3 regions of the Embleya sp. NPDC056575 genome follow, and region 3 is predicted to be linked to each of the others. Evidence: riboswitches for the same ligand, from Rfam matches in the RefSeq annotation. Region 3 holds a riboswitch; each other region holds the start of a gene.
What was found. A riboswitch is a leader RNA that binds a small molecule or an ion and turns the genes downstream of it on or off. The one in region 3 is predicted to bind cobalamin.
Positions count from the first base shown of each region.

Region 1 (2,193 bases), on a different contig from region 3:
GCGAATCCCAGCGGCGCGCGGGCCGCCCGCCACAGTCGTCGGGCGGGCACCTCGGCGAAGCCGAGCGCGATGGTCAGCACGGTGACCGCGACCAGCACCGCGCCGGGCCACGGCGGCAGCGCCACCGCGCACCCGAGCAGCCCGAAGGAGAGCACGGCCTTGTCGGCCGGATGACGGCGGCGCCAGACACTGGCATGCGCCGCCGCGTCGATCGGCAACACGGGTCAGCGACCCGGGACCGATACCGGGTCCTGCGCGGCGGCCGGATCGGGGCCCGGGCCTGACTCGTCGAGGGTGTCGCTCGCCTCGGGCGCGAGCTTTCGGCGGGTGCGCTTGACCCCGAACATGTACCCGACCACACCCGCGCCGAGCGCGGCCTGGAGCGCGAACAGGCCGGACTCGATCTCGCCGGACGGCGGCTCGTACAGCGGGCTGAACCACGGCTTGTAGTCAGGGTCGTTCTCGGTGATCGCGGTCTCGGCCCGGGTGTCGGAGCCCGTGAACGGCTCGTCCTTGTCGTCGCCCATGCCGAACACCACGGGCAGTGCCGCGAGCAGCACCACGGCCAGCACGATCAGCAGGTTGATCTTCGTCGAGCGCTTCACTTGCTCTTCTCCTCCTCGCGCACGGGCCGCACGTCGGTCAGCACGCCGAGGCGGACCAGGTCACCGCGACTCGACTGGCGCAGCAGGCGCACCACCAGGACGGTCAGCAGGCCCTCGCTGATCGCCAGCGGGATCTGGGTGAGCGAGAAGATGCCGCCGAACTTGGCCAGCGCACCCGGGAATCCGCTGTCCGGGTCGGGGAAGGCGAGGGCGAGCTGCACGCTGGTGACGCAGTAGGTGCTCAGGTCCGCGACGAACGCGCCGGCGAACACCGCGACGTCCAGCGGCACGGTGCCGCCGCGCCGGTCCAGGAGCGAGCGGGCGAGCCGGTATGCGCCGTAGCCGGCCCAGGGACCGACGATCGCCATCGAGAACACGTTGGCGCCGAGCGTGGTCAACCCGCCGTGGGCGAGCAACAGCGCCTGGAAGAGCAGGGTGATCGTGCCGAGCACCGCCATGATCGGCGGCCGGAACAGGATGGCGCCCAGGCCGGTGCCGGTGGGATGCGAGCAACTACCGGTGACGGATGGGATCTTCAGCGCGGACAGCACGAACGAGAAGGCGCCGGACGCGCCGAGCAGCAGGGTGTTCTCGGGCCGGTCGCGCACCTCGCGGGTGAGCGCGCGGGCACCGTGGACGACGAACGGGGTCGACGCGACGCCCCAGGCGGCGGCGTGTTCCCAGGGCAGGTAGCCCTCGGCGATATGCATGAGGAAGGGTCCCTCTCCAACACCTCGTGGACGGACGATCGCCGTGGCCGGTCTCCTGGCTGACGGGTCGTGCGTTCACGTCTCCGCCTTCCCGGGTCCGCGACAGCGGTCCCAGTGGCTTCCCGAGGCGACGAATCAACGTTTCCGCGGGGGTGGAGGAGAACTTCCCGATCACAGTGGCGAGGGCCGCGCCGGCATCGAACCGGCTTCCCGAGCACCACGGCGAGCCGACACTAGTGGTCGAGTGGACATGGCGACAAGATGGCATCTGCAAACCGTGCGCAAGACCACAAGGCGGGCGGAGCGGCGGAGCAATAGCCGCATTCCGGGACGGCGCGCGACGGCCCGTCGGGGCGGGAGCGCGGGGCGGGGCACGCTCGCGATCGTGGGGCCGGGCGCCCTTGCCCGCGAGGGAAGCGGGGCCTCAGTGCAGTCCGGGGCCGCGCCCACGGACCACCAGGGTGCCGGCGACCCGGTCGCCGATCCGCTGGCCCCGCTCGCTGGTGAGCACCGCGACCAACCCGATCACACCGAGCGCGAACGCGTCGACGCACAACAGCACCCAACGGATCGCCAGTTGGCGCCGCCCGGCCCGACCGCCGGACACGTCGACCACGCGGATCCCGAACACCTGCATGCCCCAGGTGCGCCCGTCGTGCTCGGCGGGCCGCAGCACCCAGTACCAGAACAGGATCGCCACCGCGACCACGAGCACGCCGGCGGTGATCGTCGCGGTGAGCGGACCGCTGCGGATCGAACCGTCGGGGTGGGTGGGCAGCAGCACGAACAGGAACATCGCCGCACCGGGCAGCAGCGCGGAGGCGATCACGTCCACCACGAACTGGCCGATCCGCCGGTACAGCACCGACGGGCCGACT
Region 1 covers NZ_JBHTVA010000005.1:183,975-186,167, forward strand. The annotation lists gene cbiQ (cobalt ECF transporter T component CbiQ) at 1-221, opposite strand, end outside; gene ACFRCG_RS05600 (energy-coupling factor ABC transporter substrate-binding protein) at 225-605, opposite strand; gene ACFRCG_RS05605 (energy-coupling factor ABC transporter permease) at 602-1,315, opposite strand; cobalamin riboswitch at 1,343-1,552, opposite strand; gene ACFRCG_RS05610 (RDD family protein) at 1,740-2,193, opposite strand, start outside.
Region 1: linked by a shared signal. The riboswitch ahead of ACFRCG_RS05605 (energy-coupling factor ABC transporter permease) and the one ahead of ACFRCG_RS26010 (ABC transporter substrate-binding protein) in region 3 are both predicted to bind cobalamin.

Region 2 (2,193 bases), on a different contig from region 3:
CCGGCACCCAGTTGGCCAGGTTGAGGTTGTGCGCACGACGCGCGTCCTCGCCGGTGTTCTCCCGCAGTTCGAGGAACTCCAGGATGTCGGGGTGCCAGGTCTCCAGGTACACGCAGGCCGCGCCCTTGCGCCGGCCGCCCTGGTTGACCGCCGCCACCGACGAGTCGAGGGTCTTCAGCCACGGCACGATGCCGTTGGAGTGCCCGTTGGTGCCCCGGATCAGCGAGCCGCGCGAGCGCACCCGCGACCAGGCCACGCCGATGCCGCCGGCGAACTTCGACAGCCGGGCGATTCGCCCGTACATGTCATAGATCGACTCCAGCTCGTCCTTGGGCGAGTCGAGCAGGTAGCACGAGGACATCTGGGTGTGCACGGTGCCGGAGTTGAACAGCGTCGGCGAGCTGGGCAGGTAGGCCAGCGAGGACATCAGCCGGTAGAAGCCGATCGCCTCGCCGGGCTCCTTGGACAGACCGCACGCCACGCGCAGCAGGAAGTGCTGCGGGGTCTCGACCACCTTGCGCGAGACGGGGTGGCGCAGCAGGTAGCGGTCGTAGACGGTGCGCAGGCCGAAGTACTCGAAGCGGCGGTCGCCGTCGGCGTCGACGGCGGCGTCCAGCTCGGCGGCGTGCGCGGCGACGAACGCCGCGGTCTCCGCGCCGATGATGCCCTCGCGGTGACCGAGCGCGATGCCGGCGCTGAAGGAGGCGACGCCGGCCTCGGCGGCCTCGTCGGCGATCCGGCCGGCCAGCAGGCGCGCGGCGAGCCGCGAGTAGGCGGGCTCCTCGGCGATCAGCTCGGCGGCGGTGCGCACGGCCAGGTCGGCCGCCGCGCCGCGGTCCGCACCCTCGTTCAGACCCGCGACGACCCGGCGGACGACCCGATCCGGATCGACCTCCGGCAGATCGCGCGCCTGGGTGCGCACCAGGGTGGCAAGGCGGTCCTCGGGGCTCTCGTCGACCCGCATCCGGGTCGCGCCCACGCTGTCCACAACGGTCACGTGCTCTCTCCTCGCGAGCTCGTACGTACAGGTGACCCCACGCCCGAAGGCGCGGGCAGCCGGCAGGTATTCGGACTCGCGGGCATGCCGGGGCACCGCCGGGCACGGCGTGTGCTCGGTGGTCCGCGGAGTGCCTAGGGGCCGTCGCTTCCCGTACGCCCTTCGGCGTCCGGCGCTCTATGACGACTTTCGTTCCCGCTCACCGCTGCGGGGGCAGTTCCGGCCTCGCACCGGATTCCCTCTTGCCTCGCCTTCCCGGAAACTTCGGTCGGGCGAACCAGCTGCGTCGCAGAGCATATATGTAGTGGCGGGGTGGTCGTTGCACCCCCAGGTGTTGTGTCGGGTCCCGATTCCCGGCGTGTCACGGTTCGCCGGAGACGTGCCCGGGTGGTACGACCGGCGAGCAATTGCGACACGCGTCGAGCGCCCCGAACCCCCGCTCCCCCGGCGTCAGTCCGGCCCCACCGGGCCTGCACGGGCCGCGCGGGACGGGGCCGGGGGCGGCGGGAGCACGGCCGGGGCGGACCGGATCGATGGTGGATCGCACGTCGGCCGCCGCGCCGATCGGCCGGCAAATTCCTTCCTCACCGGGCGTGTCGCAGGGCGCGTGACAAGAAGCACATCGCGCCGCGGTCGGCCGATTCACGCGGAGCGGATCGGCGGCCTCGGCCCTCGGGTCGGGACGAGCGGGGTCGCCTCCGGGCCCGGATCACGCCGCGCGGCCGACTCACGGCCGACGCGTGCGCGGGCTCGGTCCGGGTGGGCGGGCGTGTCGGGGCGGGCTGCCTTGCGGTCGGTCCGTCGGCCGGGGTACCTCCCGGCCCGAGTCGCGCCATTCGGCGACCAACGCCTCGTAGACGGGAGTTTCGAACGTCTCGGTGGGCCACGGCCCGTATGGGGCCCGCAGGATCTTCATGTCGACCCAACCGCGCGGGAGGGCGCGAAGTAACCGCCAACCGAGTGATGCCACCCGGTCGATTGACGGCCCACCCCGGGTCGGGTCGCCCACGACGACGCCCGGTCGCCGCCGCACACGGTGGGCGGCACGGATGGCGCCCCCGCGCGCGGTCCTCCTACTCGGGCGGGTAGGCCGTGGTGCGCAGGGCGGTGAAGGCTTCGGCCAGGGCCGCGGCCGTCCAGTGGGCGTTCAGACCGCTGGGGTTGGGGAGTACCCAGATTCCGGTCTCGTCGATCGT
Region 2 covers NZ_JBHTVA010000014.1:74,054-76,246, reverse strand. The annotation lists gene ACFRCG_RS13520 (ribonucleoside-diphosphate reductase subunit alpha) at 1-964, opposite strand, end outside; cobalamin riboswitch at 1,041-1,294, opposite strand; gene mug (G/U mismatch-specific DNA glycosylase) at 2,071-2,193, opposite strand, start outside.
Region 2: linked by a shared signal. The riboswitch ahead of ACFRCG_RS13520 (ribonucleoside-diphosphate reductase subunit alpha) and the one ahead of ACFRCG_RS26010 (ABC transporter substrate-binding protein) in region 3 are both predicted to bind cobalamin.

Region 3 (2,193 bases):
GCCAGGGCCACCGCCGCACGACCGGCTCCCGCACGTCGATGGACGGGGCGATCGGTCACGGTCACGGACGCGGTGCCAGGCCGCTCAGGGCGGCCGAAACCCGGACGGCCCCGTCGGCGAGCTGCACGCCGGGGGTCGACTCCGAGAACGGCACGACCACGAACGCCCGATTTCGCACGGCCTTGAGCCTGCTCAGCACGGGGTCGTGTTCGAGGTAGTCGATCTTGGCCTGTGCGGTGTCCCAACCGGCGTCCGCGACCACGATGGCGTCGGGGTCCGCCGCCACCACCTGCTCCCAGCTCGCGTTCTTCCAGCCGCCGGGCAGCGTGTCGAAGACGTTGCGGGCGCCGACCGCGTCGAGCACGAGCTGGGGTCCGCCGTGGCCCGCGCCGACGTACGGGGTCTTCGTACCCGAGTCGTACCAGAGCACGTTCAGGCCCTTGCCCGCCGACTTGGCCGTGACGTCGGCAAGTTGCCGCTGCTGCGCGTCCCGGATGACGGCGGCACGCGGCGAGACACCGAACACCGCGGCGACATCGCCCAGTTCGTCCCACACCGCCTGGAAGGACGCCGGCGCCGCCGGCTTGCCGTCGGCGCAACCCAGCGGCGACAGGTAGGTGCCGATGCCCTGGGAACCCAGTTCGTCCCGCGTGCCCGCCACCTTGTCGGTGAACGCGCCGGCGTAGGAGGCGTAGAGGAAATCCGGGCGCGCCGCGAGGAGTTTCTCCTTGGACGGGTACTTCTCGGAGAGCACCGGAACCGTGTCGTAGGCGGCCTTCCATTTGGCCGGGACCACGTCGTCGAGGTAGGCCGTTCCGGCCATCCGGGACTGCAGATCGAGCGCCAGGGCGACCTCGGTGGCGCCCTGGTTGAGGGTGACCAGCCGGGCCGGCGGTGCGGTCACGGTGGTGGTGACGCCGCACCTGCTCACGCTCACCGGCGTCGGGTGGCCGCTCCCGGCCGCCGCGGCGGGCTTGTCGGGCTCGGGCGCACCCGTACACGCGCCGAGCGCGCCGACGAGCAGGAGCGCCACGGCGGCGAGGCCGGAGCGCGTGGAGCGCCCGGCACGCGGGGGGCGCGGGGGACGGATGAATCGTTCGGCGCGAAACGGGCGCGCGGAAGCGCGGAACACGTGTTCTCCAACCCTCGTGGAACATGTCGCGCCGTGGCCGGTCTCCTGGCTTCCGCATCGACGCTCCGCGGCCGGCCTTCCCGGTTGGCTCGTTCCCGATCCATCCAGTGACCCCGACCGCTTTGCGAGCGGTCGGCGAGGGCCGCGGGGCTCCGCGGCTACAGTGGCGAGGGCCGCGCCGGCTTGAACCGGCTTCCCGTGCACCACGGCGGCCACAGGCTACCAAACCGCTCCTCGCGCCTCGTCGGCCCGCTGCGACGTGCGGGTTCCGAGTGACGTCCGAGCCACCTCCTACGCTGGGCGCTGCCGCGCCGCATCGGGTGAACGCGGCCGTCCTGGTGGGGAGTTGCGGTTCGTGATGTCGTGGGAGAGTGCGGCCGGCCTGCGTTCGGCGTTGTATGCCGCGTATCGTCTCGTGCCCGTCGCGGCGGGTGTCGAGTTGACGACGCGGCTGAGGACCGAGGTGTCGGAGGCGCTGGCCGCCGACCACGTGGCCCCGCCGTCACAGCTGATCGAGGCCGTGCTCGCGTCGGGTGACCACGACCTGATGGCGCGACTCGCGTGCAACCGGCACCTGGACGAGGACACGGCCGTGCGGATGGCCGGCCACGGGGACCCGGACGTGGGCCTCGCGCTGCTGAGCCGGCGCTCGGACACGCGCGTGCACGAAGCGGTCTGGGCGGCGGCGGACCCCGCGTCGGCGGACTGGCACACGCGCCTGGTGGTGCCGCTCCTCAAGCACGACGGGACCCGGTTGTCGCGGTCGATGCTGCACTCGCCCTTCCCCGACGCGGTCCGACACGCGATCTCGCGGCTCGCCCCGTATCTGCCCCCGTGGGTCGTCGTGGAGCGTGTTCTGGGCGTCTGTGCCACGCACACCCGGCTCGCCGACACGCACACGGAACTTCGCGGGTTCGCGGAGATGTTCCACGACGAGGGCATGCACCACCCGGACCTGGCCGCGGTCTTCGGGGAGGCCGCCCGGGCCGAGGACCCGGCCGCCGTGTTGGCCGCCGCCCGAACGCGGCTCGACGGCCGGGCCCGCTCGCGCGCGGACCACG
Region 3 covers NZ_JBHTVA010000034.1:35,689-37,881, forward strand. The annotation lists gene ACFRCG_RS26005 (FecCD family ABC transporter permease) at 1-65, opposite strand, end outside; gene ACFRCG_RS26010 (ABC transporter substrate-binding protein) at 62-1,132, opposite strand; cobalamin riboswitch at 1,150-1,364, opposite strand; gene ACFRCG_RS26015 (hypothetical protein) at 1,491-2,193, shown strand, end outside.